One region of the Mycobacterium europaeum genome, then DNA from elsewhere that is predicted to be linked to it. Evidence: predicted binding sites of a transcription regulator. Region 1 holds the regulator's gene; each other region holds the start of a gene.
The links. The regulator LexA, encoded in region 1, represses DNA repair genes until DNA is damaged. The targets are predictions, from matches to a motif close to CGAACANNTGTTCG.
Positions count from the first base shown of each region.

Region 1 (3,252 bases):
TCGACCCCACCGCGGCCATCAACATGGCCTGGCGCGCGGCCGGCGGCCCCAACGGCCCCCTGGGCGTCAAGAAGGGCGCGCAGTATCCGGTCGGCGGCGAGGGCATCGTCCAGGATTTCGCCAACGGGAAGGTGTACTTCACCCCCGCCACCGGCGCGAACGCCGTCGAAACCAACATCCTGGCCAAGTACGAGTCGCTCGGCGGACCGGCGGGCAGCGACCTGGGCTTCCCCACCACCAATGAGTCCGACGGCGGCATCCCGTCCAGCCGCGTCGTCACGTTCTCCGGCGCCGACAAGCCGGTGATCTTCTGGACCTCGGAGCACGGCGCGTTCGTGGTCCGCGGGGCGATGAAGGCCGCGTGGGACAAGCTCCGCGGACCGACCGGCAAGCTGGGCGCGCCGGTCGGCGACCAGGCCGTCGACGGCGACGTCGTCTCCCAGCAGTTCGCCGGCGGCAAGATCTCGTGGAACCGGGCGAAGAACACGTTCAGCACGGATCCGGCCAACCTCGCGCCGTTGCTCTCCGGCCTGCAGGTGTCGGGGCAGAATCAGCCGAGCAGCTCGGCGATGCCCACCCATGCCAAGAAGTTCACCTGGCAGTCGTGGTGGTTGTTGGCCGTCGTTCCGGTGCTGGCGCTGATCGTGCTGGCGGGGCTGCTGGCCTTCCGGTGGCGCCGGCGTCGCGCCGCCGACGACGCCGGCTACGAGCCCAGCCGCGATTTCGATCTCGGCTACGACACCGCGGGCGACCAGCCCTGGGGACACGACGACGTGACCACCGAGCATTTCGCCCGCCAGGAGGCGGCCCCGGATGCCGGGGCGGCCGGACGGGTGAGCTGGCGGCGGGGCGGCGCGGAGGAGGGTTCGTTCGACCTCGAGCAGGAGGACCCCGACGCGGTCGACACCGACTCGTTCTCCGCCGTCTCGCCGGCGGACCTCTCCGAGGCCGGCTATCCCGCAGCCGAAGCCGAGGCCGGCCACCCCGAAGCCGGCTTTGCCGAACCCGAATACGCCGAAGCCGAGTACGGCGAAACCGAATACGCGGAATCCGATTACGCCGAAACGGATTACGCCGAAGCCGGATACGCCGACGACGAGCCCGAGCCCGCCTACGACGACACCGACCGCGCCGACGGCGAGTACGCGGAGGCCGAATACCTCGATGTCGCCGTTCCCCACACGCCTCCCGACGCCGGGTTCGACGAAGGTGCTCCCGCCCCCGAGCCCGAGCATCCGGACGTCGCGGCACCGCACGTCCCGGCGGACGTGTTCGAGGCCGAGGCAGCCGCCCCGGAGGCCATCGCGCCCGAGGTCGCGGCCGCCGGCACGTCCGAGCAGCGCGGCGGCGGGCGGCACGCGGCCGCCGACGACGAGGACAGCGGCGTGGCGACCGGCCCGGGCGGGCGCCCCACCATCCACCTACCCCTCGACGACCCCTACCAGGCGCCCGACGGATACCCGATCAAGGCGAGCGCCCGCTCCGGGCTGTACTACACGCCGGGCAGCGAGCTCTACCACGACACGCTCGCCGAAATCTGGTTGTCCAGTGAGGAAGTGGCGCAGGCCAACGGCTTCGTCAAGGCGGACTGAGCCGGCCGGCGGCCGCGACGGCGCTAGACCTTGCGGATCACCGTGACGACCTTGCCGAGCACGGTCGCATCGTTGCCGGGAATGGGATCGAACGCCGGGTTGTGCGGCATCAGCCATACCTGACCACCCGCGCGCTTGAAGGTCTTCACGGTGGCTTCCCCGTCGAGCATGGCGGCGACGATGTCGCCGTTGTCGGCGACGTTCTGCTGTCGCACGACCACCCAGTCGCCGTCGCAGATCGCCGCCTCGATCATCGAGTCGCCGACGACCTTGAGCAGGAACAGCGTGCCCTCGCCGACCAGCTCGCGCGGCAGCGGGAAGACGTCCTCGACGGCTTCCTCGGCGAGGATGGGGCCACCGGCCGCGATGCGCCCGAGGACCGGAACGAACGTCGGCTCCGGCAGCGCGTCCGAGCCGGCGACTTCGGTGGTCGCTGCCGCCACGTTGTCATCGGCGCCGCGGACGTCGACCGCCCGGGGGCGGTTCGGGTCGCGACGCAGGTATCCCTTGCGTTCCAGTGTGCGCAGCTGATGCGCCACCGACGACGTCGACGTCAGACCGACGGCGTCACCGATCTCCCGGATGCTCGGCGGATAGCCACGGCTGGTGACCGACGCGCGAATGACGTTCAAGATGGTCCGTTGGCGTTCGGTCAGCGATGAATCGACGGCGTGCAGCCGACTGTCCGCGCCGGCCGATGAGGTGTCGTTGCTGTCGCTCATGGCACTGAATGTAACCCCAGCGCGCCCAAGAATCAAACATGTGTTCGACTAGCGTGTCGCCACCGCTCCGCCGCGCGCGAAAAACACGCCGAAGTCATAAATCACAAAGGTGTAACTCTTCGGCGGATCGGGTATTTCAGCCGCATGTCAGCGCTAGCGCCCGCGAACTTGTCGGTGGGGTGGTCTAGCGTTCGGCTCGTGCGACACGCTTCGCTCACATGTTCGGTGTTCGAACACACGAGCGATACAGTCGAACAGCTGAGCGAATTTAGTTGACCGGAGGAACGCAGATGACAATCATCCACACGCTGGCGCCGCGTACCGGCAGCCCACGGCGTCCGGTCAACGGACCGGTCCAGGGCCTTCGTTACGGCCGGGACGGGCTGGATCGTCTGCGCCGCCCCGGCCCGTCGCGGCCGGCGGGCGCGCCCGTGCGCTACCGCGGCACCGGCGTCGCGATGTCGGGCGCGCCGCACCGCAGGCGGCCCGTCACGGTGGCGACCACGATCTGGCTGGCGCTGGCCGCCGGCGCGATCACCCTGTGGCTGGGCCTGGTCGGCAACGTCGGCCAGGTGCTCAACGGCGACTCCGGCAGCTCGGCTGCGCACTTACCGGACCGGTTGGCCGTCGTACGCGTCGAGGCGGGCGAGTCGCTGCAAGACGTCGCTCACCGGGTGGCTCCGGACGCTCCGGCCCGGCAGGTCGCCGACCGCATTCGTGAACTCAACGACATGAACTCGCCGAATGTGGTGGCGGGCCAGACGCTGATCGCCCCCGTCGGCTGACACCCGGGCCTCGCCCGCGCAGGTGGGCGCACGGGTACGCTCGAAGTGCTGCGGTACCTGGTTGTCGGCACGGCGAAGGAGCGGTCATGCATTGCCCGTTCTGTCGTCATCCCGATTCCCGGGTGATCGACTCGAGGGAAACCGATGAAGGGC
Region 1 covers NZ_CP157315.1:2,947,000-2,950,251, reverse strand. The annotation lists gene U8D42_RS13175 (LGFP repeat-containing protein) at 1-1,592, shown strand, start outside; gene lexA (transcriptional repressor LexA) at 1,616-2,314, opposite strand; gene U8D42_RS13165 (LysM peptidoglycan-binding domain-containing protein) at 2,605-3,099, shown strand; gene nrdR (transcriptional regulator NrdR) at 3,186-3,252, shown strand, end outside.

Region 2 (3,252 bases), 640 kb from region 1:
GCGTAGTGCGGACACCCGGGCCGGCAACAGCGACGGGGAACGTTCACGCCGAAAGGCTATCGTGCGCAAACGCTCGTGAAGCGCCGGACACGCGCAACCGGCGGACCGCCGATGTTCAACCGTTACCATCGGCGCGTGGGCGATTCGCGCAGCTCCCCGCGGAGGGGTCGGTCCCCGGGCCGATTCGCTTCCCACCGGTCCAGCCGGCGGGGCCGCGACGTGCGCGGCCCGCTGCTGCCGCCGACGGTGCCCGGGTGGCGCAGCCGGGCCGAGCGGTTCGACATGGCGGTGCTGGAGGCCTACGAGCCCATCGAGCGGCACTGGCAGGCCCGCCTCGCCGAGCTCGACGTGGCGGTCGATGAGATCCCCCGCATCGCGGCCAAGGATCCCGACAGCGTGCAGTGGCCGCCGGAGGTCGTCGCTGACGGGCCGATCCCGCTGGCGCGGCTGATCCCGGCCGGCGTCGACGTCCGCGGCAACGCCACGCGGGCGCGAATTGTCCTGTTCCGCAAGCCTATTGAGCGACGGGCCAAAGACACCGTCGAACTCGGTGATTTGCTGCACGAGATACTGGTGGCCCAGGTGGCCATCTACCTCGATGTCGAGCCGTCGGTCATCGACCCGACGATCGACGACGAATAACCCTGGCGCGTCGGCGCCTTCGGCGCCTTAGATGATGCCGCGCTTGAGGCGACGACGCTCCCGTTCGGAGAGGCCGCCCCAGATGCCGAAGCGCTCGTCGTGCTCCAGGGCGTACTCCAGGCACTCATGACGTACCTCGCACCCCAGGCAGATCTTCTTGGCCTCGCGGGTGGACCCGCCCTTCTCCGGGAAGAAGGCCTCGGGGTCGGTCTGGGCGCACAGCGCCCGGTCCTGCCATTGGTCCGCAACTGGCGCCGGCAACGGCTCGGGCTCGAATGCGACTGGCGCATCAGGAACCACGGTCAGGTGCGGCCGAACGGGTCGGACCGGCGCCGAGCCGATAGGGGTGTGCGGCGTGCTCGCCATGACTCCTCGAAGATGTTCGTAAGACATACGGTCGTCCGCCTCCTCAGATCGATTGAGAGAGTGAGTGGTTCCCACTTTTCTGATGTGTACAGACAATTCGAACAAGTGATCGAATCTCGGTCTGCGACACCGGAACCGGCCGGCCAACCGGGAAATGACACTGTTGTGATTAGACACGGGTTGATCTGCCGGGTCAAGCATTACGGCGCATTTCCATACCATCTCGTGACCGAATTACGGCGTTTCCGTTGTTTTGCGCATTCGGCGTGTCGATCACACTGTCCGCGACTACGCTTAAGGGCCGCGTAACGGGGCGGCCATCACACGGTCGTCGGGCAGTACTGTCGTGCACGTGAAGGTCACCGTTCTGGTCGGTGGGGTTGGCGGCGCCCGCTTCCTGCTGGGGATTCAACAGTTGCTCGGGCTGGGTCAGTTCGCAACGCAACAGCACCCAGACGCGGGAGCCGACAACCACGAACTTAATGCAATCGTCAACATCGGCGACGACGCCTGGATTCATGGACTGCGGGTCTGCCCGGACTTGGACACCTGCATGTACACCTTAGGTGGAGGCGTAGACCCCGAGCGCGGGTGGGGTCACCGCGACGAAACCTGGCACGCCAAAGAGGAATTGGCGCGCTACGGCGTGCAGCCGGACTGGTTCGGCCTCGGCGACCGGGATATCGCCACCCACCTGGTGCGCACCCAGATGCTCAACGCCGGCTACCCGCTGTCGCAGATCACCACCGCGCTGTGTGATCGCTGGCAACCCGGTGCCCGGTTGCTGCCGGCCAGTGACGACCGCTGCGAGACGCACGTGGTGATCACCGATCCGGACGACGGCACCCGGCGCGCGATCCACTTCCAGGAGTGGTGGGTCCGCTATCGGGCCGGCGTGCCCACGCACAGCTTCGCCTTCATCGGCGCCGAAAAGGCCACCGCCACAAGTGAAGCTGTCGCGGCCATCGCCGACGCCGACGTCATCCTGCTGGCGCCGTCCAACCCGGTGGTGAGCGTCGGCGCCATCCTGGCCGTGCCCGGCATCCGCGCGGCGTTGCGCTCGGCGGCCGCTCCGGTCGTCGGCTACTCCCCGATCATCGGCGGAAAACCCTTGCGAGGCATGGCCGATGCGTGCCTGTCGGTGATCGGGGTGGACTCCACCGCGGAGGCGGTCGGCCGGCATTACGGGTCGCGCGGCGGCACCGGGATCCTGGACTGCTGGCTGGTGCACGAGGGCGACCACGCAGACATCGACGGCGTGGCGGTGCGCGCCGTGCCGCTGCTGATGACCGACCCCAAGGCGACGGCCGAGATGGTCCGCGCCGGGCTCGACCTCGCGGGTGTGAGCCCGTGACTGAGCACGGCACCGGCGCGGCGGTCGAGATCCTGCCCGTCGTCGGGCTTCCCGAGTTCCGCCCCGGCGACGACCTGAGCGCGGTGCTGGCCGCGGCCGCACCCTGGCTGCGCGACGGCGACGTCGTGGTGGTGACCAGCAAGGTGGTGTCCAAGTGCGAGGGCCGGCTGGTGCCGGCGCCGCGGGACGCCGAGGAGCGGGACCAGCTCCGGCGCAAGCTCGTCGAGGAGGAGGCGGTGCGGGTGCTGGCGCGCAAGGGCCGGACCCTGATCACCGAGAACCGGATCGGTCTGATCCAGGCCGCCGCGGGCGTGGACGGATCCAACGTGGGCCGCGACGAACTCGCGCTGCTGCCGGTCGACCCCGACGGCAGCGCCGCGGCCCTGCGCGCCGGCCTGGCCGACCGGCTCGGTGTCGACGTCGCGGTGGTCATCACCGACACGATGGGCCGCGCCTGGCGCAACGGCCAGATCGACGCGGCGGTCGGGTCGGCCGGTATGGCTGTGCTGCACGGCTATTCGGGGACCGTCGACCGCCACGGCAACGAACTGGTGGTCACCGAGATCGCGGTCGCCGACGAGGTCGCGGCGGCGGCCGATCTGGTGAAGGGCAAATTGACCGCGATGCCGGTCGCGGTGGTGCGCGGCCTTGCCGTGTCCGACGACGGCTCGACGGCGCGGCAACTGCTGCGGCCCGGCGAGGAAGACCTGTTCTGGCTCGGCACCGCCGAGGCCCTCGACATGGGGCGCCGCCAGGCGCAGTTGCTGCGCCGATCGGTGCGCCGGTTCACCGCCGAGCCGGTGGCGCCGGAGCTGATCGAAGCCGCCGTCGCCGAGGCCCTCACCGCGCCGGCCCCGCACCACACGCGACCGGTCCGGTTCGTCTGGCTG
Region 2 covers NZ_CP157315.1:3,586,957-3,590,208, forward strand. The annotation lists gene U8D42_RS16365 (DUF3499 domain-containing protein) at 1-47, opposite strand, end outside; gene U8D42_RS16370 (metallopeptidase family protein) at 220-642, shown strand; gene U8D42_RS16375 (WhiB family transcriptional regulator) at 670-1,008, opposite strand; gene cofD (2-phospho-L-lactate transferase) at 1,361-2,362, shown strand; gene U8D42_RS16385 (coenzyme F420-0:L-glutamate ligase) at 2,359-3,252, shown strand, end outside.
Region 2: a site for LexA is predicted at 1,107-1,120, ahead of cofD (2-phospho-L-lactate transferase). Genes of this name have one in related genera too.

Region 3 (3,252 bases), 770 kb from region 1:
ATAATCGCGGCCGTAGCGGTCGTAGACGTACTGGATGACCTTTTCACGTTGGTCGGACTCGATGTCCATGTCGATGTCGGGCGGCCCGTCGCGGGCGGGCGACAGGAAGCGCTCGAACAGCAGTTCGTTGGCCACCGGATCCACCGCGGTGACGCCCAGGGCGTAACAGACCGCGGAGTTGGCCGCCGATCCCCTGCCCTGGCACAGGATGCCGTTCTCCCGGCAGAACCGGGCGATGTCGTGCACCACCAGGAAATATCCGGGAAACGTCAGCTGGGCAATGACTTTCAGCTCGCGCTCGATCTGGGCGTACGCGCGCGGCGCGGCATCGGGGAGCCCGTAGCGCTCCCGCGCCCCCGTCATGGTCAGCTGCCGCAGCCAGCTGTCCTCGGTGTGCCCGGCGGGCACGTCGAAGGGCGGCAGCTGCGGGGCGATCAACGCCAGCCCGAACGCGCACTGCTCGCCGAGCTCGGCGGCGGCGCTCACCGCGTCGGGGCGCCAAGCGAACAGCCGGGCCATCTCCTCGCCGGACCGCAGGTGCGAGCCGCCCAGCGGGGCCAGCCAGCCGGCGGCGGCGTCCAGGGACTGCCGCGCCCGGATGGCGCCCATCGCCATGGCCAGCCGGCGCCGCGACGGGCCCGCGAAGTGCGCCCCGGTGGTGGCGACGACGCCGACGCCGAAGCGCGGCGCGATCCCGGCCAGCGCGGCGTTGCGTTCGTCGTCGAGCGGTTGACCATGGTGGGTCAGCTCGATGCTGACCCGCCCGGCGCCGAACCGGTCCACCAGGTCGGCCAGCGCCCGCTGCGCCGCGTCCGGGCCGCCGTCGGAAAGCGCCCGGCGGACATGGCCTTTGCGGCATCCGGTCAGGATGTGCCAGTGCCCGCCGGCGGCCTCGGTCAGCGCGTCGAGGTCATAGCGCGGCTTGCCCTTCTCCCCGCCGGCCAGGTGCGCGGCGGCCAGCTGCCGCGACAGCCGCCGGTAGCCTTCCGGACCGCGGGCCAGCACCAGCAGGTGCGGGCCGGGCGGGTCGGGCGTCTCGGTGCGCGCCCCGGGACCCAAGGACAGTTCCGCGCCGAACACGGTGCGCAGCTCGAGCTCGGCGGCCGCTTCGGCGAACCGCACCGCGCCGTACAGGCCGTCGTGGTCGGTCAGCGCCAGGGCGCGCAGCCCCAGCCGGGCGGCCTCCTCCACCAGCTCCTCCGGTGTGCTGGCCCCGTCGAGAAAGCTGAATGCCGAATGCGCGTGCAGTTCGGCGTATGGAACGGACGAGCCGGCCGCCCGGGCGCCGTCCGGCGGCCGGTACGTTCCGCGCTTGGGCGACAGCGGGGCGTCCTCACCCGGCGTCACCGGCACGCCGGCGTGGCGCGGCTTGCCGTTGAGCACCCGCTCCATTTCCGCCCAGCTCGACGGGCCGTTGAACCAACCCACGCCCCGCAGTCTATCGAATATGTGTTCGAATCGCCTACGGTCCTGTCCAACCGCTGTTAAACCGATCTTCAACTCCTAAACGAGGTCTTAACGCCGCGTGCCTACCGCGGACACCGGGCCGGGCAGACACTGGTAACACAGGGCGAGGTTTTCCGGCGGGGGCGAGCATGGCGCAGGTGAGGGCACTGGATACGGCACTCCTGAAAGCTCAGGATCCCGACCAGCACGCCGGCCTGGCCATCGGCGCGGTGGCCATCGTCGATGGCGGCGCACCCGATTACCGCCGCCTCGAACACCTTCTGGCCGAACGCATTCCGTCGATGCCGCGCTGCACGCAGGTACTGCGGCCGCACCCGACGCGCCACGAATGGGTCGACTGCCCGGGTTTCGACCTCGCCCGGCACGTGCGCCGGGTGGCGGTCCCCCGGCCCGGTGACGAAGCCGAGCTGGCCGGGGCCATCGCCCGCGCCCTCGAGCAACCGCTGCGCCCGGACCGGCCGCCGTGGGAATGCTGGGTGCTCGAGGGCCTGAAGGGCAACCGCTGGGCGATCCTGATGAAGACCCATCACCGCCTGCTGGACGGCAACTCGCCCGCCTACCTGCTCACCCGGCTGTGCGACGACGCCGACAGTACCGCATTCACCAACGTCTTTGCCGCCGAACGGGTTCCGTCGGACGCGGGGCCACGACCGGGCTGGCCCGACGCGCTGTGGCGGGCGTCCTGGGCCGCGACCGGCGCCCTCCTCGGTGCGGTCTGGCCCGGGCTGCGGACGCACGACCGGACCGCCGTCCCGCGGCGCTACGCCACGGTGCGCGTCCCGATCGCCGACGTCGACCGCGCCTGCCGCAGGTTCGGCGCCAGCGTCAACGACGTCGCCCTGGCCGCCACCACCGAGGGGTTCCGGACGGTGCTGCTCGGCCGCGGCGAGGAGCCGCGGGCGGACTCGCTGCGCGCCCTGGTGCCGACGCCGGTCCGGTCACCGTACCTGCCCGTCGAACACGACGACCCGGTGCGGCGGCTGCGCGCCGTGCAGGCCCGCTGGGTCGCCGGCGAAGCCGGCCCGCGATCCGGCGGCATCGTCGACTCGGCGCTCGATTCCCTGCCAAAGATGGTGCGGGACGGCGTGATCCAATTGCTGTCGCTACTGCCGCGGCGCCCCGTCGTGTCGTTGGCCACCAACGCCCCCGGGCCGCGGCACCCACTGCGGCTCATGGGGCAGACGATGGAGCGCGTGCTGCCCATCCCGCCGACCGCCGTTGCGCTGAGCACCGGGGTCGCGGTGCTCAGCTACGGCGACGAGCTCGTGTTCGGCATCACGGCCGAGCCCCGCGCCGCGTTCGGTGCCAAGGAATTGGCCGCCGGCATCGAGCTGGGCATGGCACGCCTCATCGCGCTCAGCCAGGACTCGGTCCTGCTGTTCGGCGATCGTCGCCGCAAGCGGTCGCCCCGCGCCGCCGCCCGTCGCGCACCGGGGCCGCGCCCGCCTTTCCCGGGCCAAGCGCGGCACTGACCCACTCCCGGCCGGACCGGGCCTCGTGAGAGGGTTGGGTCATGTCACAGTCGGGCCCGGTCGTCATCGACCCGCGTCGCCACGACGCGGTGCTGTTCGACGCGCCCGGGCCCGCGCTGGACGGGCGGCTGCGTGAGATCGACATGGCCACCGCGGTTTTCTCCTCACCCGAGGGCCCGGCGAGGGCGGCCGCCGACCTGGGCGTGCGACCCGGACGGTGCGTGGTCGTCACCGCCGACGAAGCGGTCGTCGAGGCGGCGCGCGCCGGCGGATTCGCGTTGGTGATCGGCGTCGGCCACGGCGACGCGCTGCG
Region 3 covers NZ_CP157315.1:3,721,153-3,724,404, forward strand. The annotation lists gene U8D42_RS16980 (error-prone DNA polymerase) at 1-1,428, opposite strand, end outside; gene U8D42_RS16985 (wax ester/triacylglycerol synthase domain-containing protein) at 1,596-2,939, shown strand; gene otsB (trehalose-phosphatase) at 2,981-3,252, shown strand, end outside.
Region 3: a site for LexA is predicted at 1,443-1,456, ahead of U8D42_RS16980 (error-prone DNA polymerase). Genes of this name have one in related genera too.

Region 4 (3,252 bases), 160 kb from region 1:
TCCAGGCGGATGCTGCACGGGCGGTTGCCGTCGGGGCCGATGATCACGATGTTGTTGCTGTAGCGCAGGTACTCGTTGTTGCCGTTGGCGGCCCGGGCCTGGGGGGCCTGGTATTCGGCGAGCGTGTCGGCCACGTCGTCGGGGGAGCCGCTGCATTCGTAGCGCGTCCCGTCCGCGTCGTGGGCGTACTCGTGATAGTGGCCGGCGATGTAGGAGCCGATGTTCTTCTGCAGCAAGATGATTCCGGGCACCAGGCAGGCGACGGCGGCCACCGCGAGCGCGCCGGCGATCACCAACAGGCGGTTGCGGCTCACGGGCGCCATCGGCTCGCCGTGTGGACCACCATGCCGCCGTCGCCGGCCGGATACAGGTGCCAGGTCTGCCAACGCCACCCGGCGCCGTCGGCCCGCGCGGCCAACGCGGTCAGCGCGGCGTCGTCGCCGGGGAAAGAGCCGCCGAGCCAACCCTTTTCGCGCGCGCACCGGTCACGAAGGTCGCCCGCAATGCGGCGGAAGGCGGGCTCGCCGTACGTGTCGGTGCGGGACCGCAGAGAGTAGCCGGCGGCGGCCGTGCGCTCCGGCAAATCCACGCCGTGACCGCGGGCCGTGCAGGACACCTCCTCGGAGAACCGGCCCGCGGCGTGCTCGACCGTGACGACGTGCGAGGCGCCCAGGACCCCGAGCAGCAGCGAGCCGCCGGCGGGGTGGGCCAGCAGGCAGGTCGCCAGCGGCGGCGGCGCGGGCGCGTTGAGCGCGAGCCCGAGGTTTTCTCCGGAAACGTCCGAAGGCGCTACGGCGAGCTGGTGAAGCGGCACCGACGCGCTCCTAGGGGGACGGGGAGGGCGGGGGCGCGGGATACACCGTCAGCTCGCCGGTCAGCACCGGCTTGCCGGTCGACACCTCCCAGGGCGTGCCCGGCGCCCACCGCTCGAACGAGAGCAGCGCGGACTCGTCGGAGTTGGCGCAGTCGACGAACTCCATCTCGCCGCCCGCCGGCAGGCCCGTCGTGCCCTCGGTGGTGAACGAGGCGCGACCCCGCTCGGACTCGTGAAACGTCACCCCGTCGACGACCAGCTGGTCGCCCGGCTGCAGGCTGAGGTCCTTGCGGCTGACCCACATCGCCAGCTCGAGGCGCCCGTCGTCCTCCTCGACGCTGAACCAGATCGGCTGGTCGCCACCCTCGAGGAGGTGTTCCCACCACACGAACGGCCCCTCGCGGTACGTCACCGAGCCGCGCACGACGTAGTCGACGCCGCCATAGCTGACGATGGCGCCGGGGCCGAGTTGCCGGGGCCCGAACTGCGGCATCGCGTTGAACGAGAGGGGATCCTGGCGTCCGGGCGGGGGGCCCGCTTGCCTGGGCCGCCGCAAAGCGATGATCAGCACCACGATGGACGCGATGAACAGCACGATCGCGATCATGACCAGGAGTGATCCCACGCGAACCCTTCCGTTGCCGCCTTGCTTGAGCGAACGTGGGGTAAAGCTAACAGCTTTCTGGTGGGTTCGGCGTTTTTAACCTCGCGGCCCGGGAATGGGCGGCGCCGCCGCGTGTCCTGCGCGGAGCCGTCGGTCCCGGCCGCTAGGGTATCGAACAGCTGTTCTAGAGGTGGGAGCGGGCAATGCGGGTGATGGGCGTCGACCCGGGGCTGACCCGATGCGGGCTGTCGGTCGTGGAAACCGGGCGCGGGCGCAGCGTGGTCGCGTTGGACGTCGACGTGGTGCGAACCGCGTCGGACGCGCCGCTGGCCAAGAGGCTGCTGGCGATCAGCGATGCCGTCGAGCATTGGCTGGCCACCCATCAACCGGACGTCGTGGCCATCGAGCGGGTGTTCTCCCAGCTGAACGTGTCCACGGTGATGGGCACCGCGCAGGCCGGCGGGGTCGTCGCGCTGGCGGCGGCCAAGCGCGGCGTCGACGTGCACTTCCACACCCCCAGTGAGGTCAAGGCCGCCGTCACCGGCAACGGCGCCGCGGACAAGGCCCAGGTCACCGCGATGGTCACCAAAATCCTCGCGTTGCAGGCCAAGCCGACACCGGCCGACGCCGCCGACGCGCTGGCCCTGGCGATCTGTCATTGCTGGCGGGCGCCGATGATGGCCCGGATGGCCGCGGCCGAAGCGCTGGCCGCCCGGCAGCGGGACGCCTACCTGGCCCGGCTGAAGGCCGCCCGATGATCGCCTCGGTGCGCGGCGAGGTGCTCGAGGTGGCGCTCGATCACGCGGTGATCGAGGCCGCCGGCGTCGGCTACCGGGTGAACGCGACGCCGTCGACGCTGGCGACCTTGCGCACGGGCGCCGAGGCCCGGTTGATCACCGCGATGGTGGTGCGCGAGGACTCGATGACGCTGTACGGGTTCACCGACTCCGAGACCCGCGACCTGTTCCTGACGCTGCTGACGGTGTCGGGGGTCGGGCCCCGGCTGGCGATGGCGACGCTGGCGGTGCACGACGCCGCGGCGCTGCGGCAGGTGCTGCACGACAGCGATGTCGTCGCCCTGACCCGGGTTCCCGGCATCGGCAAACGCGGCGCCGAACGCATGGTGCTCGAGCTGCGGGACAAGGTCGGCGCCGCCGCGGCGGGCGCACCGGGCGGCGCGTCGATGGCCAACGGGCACGCGGTGCGGGGGCCGGTGGTGGAGGCCCTGGTCGGTCTGGGCTTCGCGGTCAAACAGGCCGAAGAGGCCACCGACAAGGTGCTGGCCGCCGACCGGGACGCGACGACGTCCGGCGCCCTGCGCGCCGCCCTGTCGCTGCTGGGTAAGGCCAAATGAGCGACTACGACGAGGACTACGCGGATCGCGAGCTGTCCCCGGCGCTGTCCGTCGGGGAGGGCGACGTCGACGTCAGCCTCCGGCCGCGTTCGCTGCAGGAATTCATCGGCCAGCCGCGGGTGCGCGAACAGCTCCAGCTGGTGATCGAGGGGGCCAAGAATCGCGGCGGCACCCCGGATCACATCCTGCTGTCGGGCCCGCCCGGCCTGGGCAAGACGTCGCTGGCCATGATCATCGCCGCCGAGCTCGGGTCGTCGTTGCGGGTGACGTCCGGTCCGGCGCTGGAACGCGCCGGTGACCTGGCCGCCATGCTGTCCAACCTGGTCGAGCACGACGTGCTGTTCATCGACGAGATTCACCGCATCGCCCGCCCCGCGGAGGAGATGCTGTACCTGGCCATGGAGGACTTCCGGGTCGACGTGGTGGTCGGCAAGGGGCCGGGCGCGACGTCGATACCCCTGGATGTGGCGCCCTTCACCC
Region 4 covers NZ_CP157315.1:2,782,202-2,785,453, reverse strand. The annotation lists gene U8D42_RS12275 (DUF4247 domain-containing protein) at 1-314, opposite strand, end outside; gene U8D42_RS12270 (DUF2617 family protein) at 311-814, opposite strand; gene U8D42_RS12265 (DUF4178 domain-containing protein) at 825-1,439, opposite strand; gene ruvC (crossover junction endodeoxyribonuclease RuvC) at 1,622-2,176, shown strand; gene ruvA (Holliday junction branch migration protein RuvA) at 2,173-2,772, shown strand; gene ruvB (Holliday junction branch migration DNA helicase RuvB) at 2,769-3,252, shown strand, end outside.
Region 4: a site for LexA is predicted at 1,591-1,604, ahead of ruvC (crossover junction endodeoxyribonuclease RuvC). Genes of this name have one in related genera too.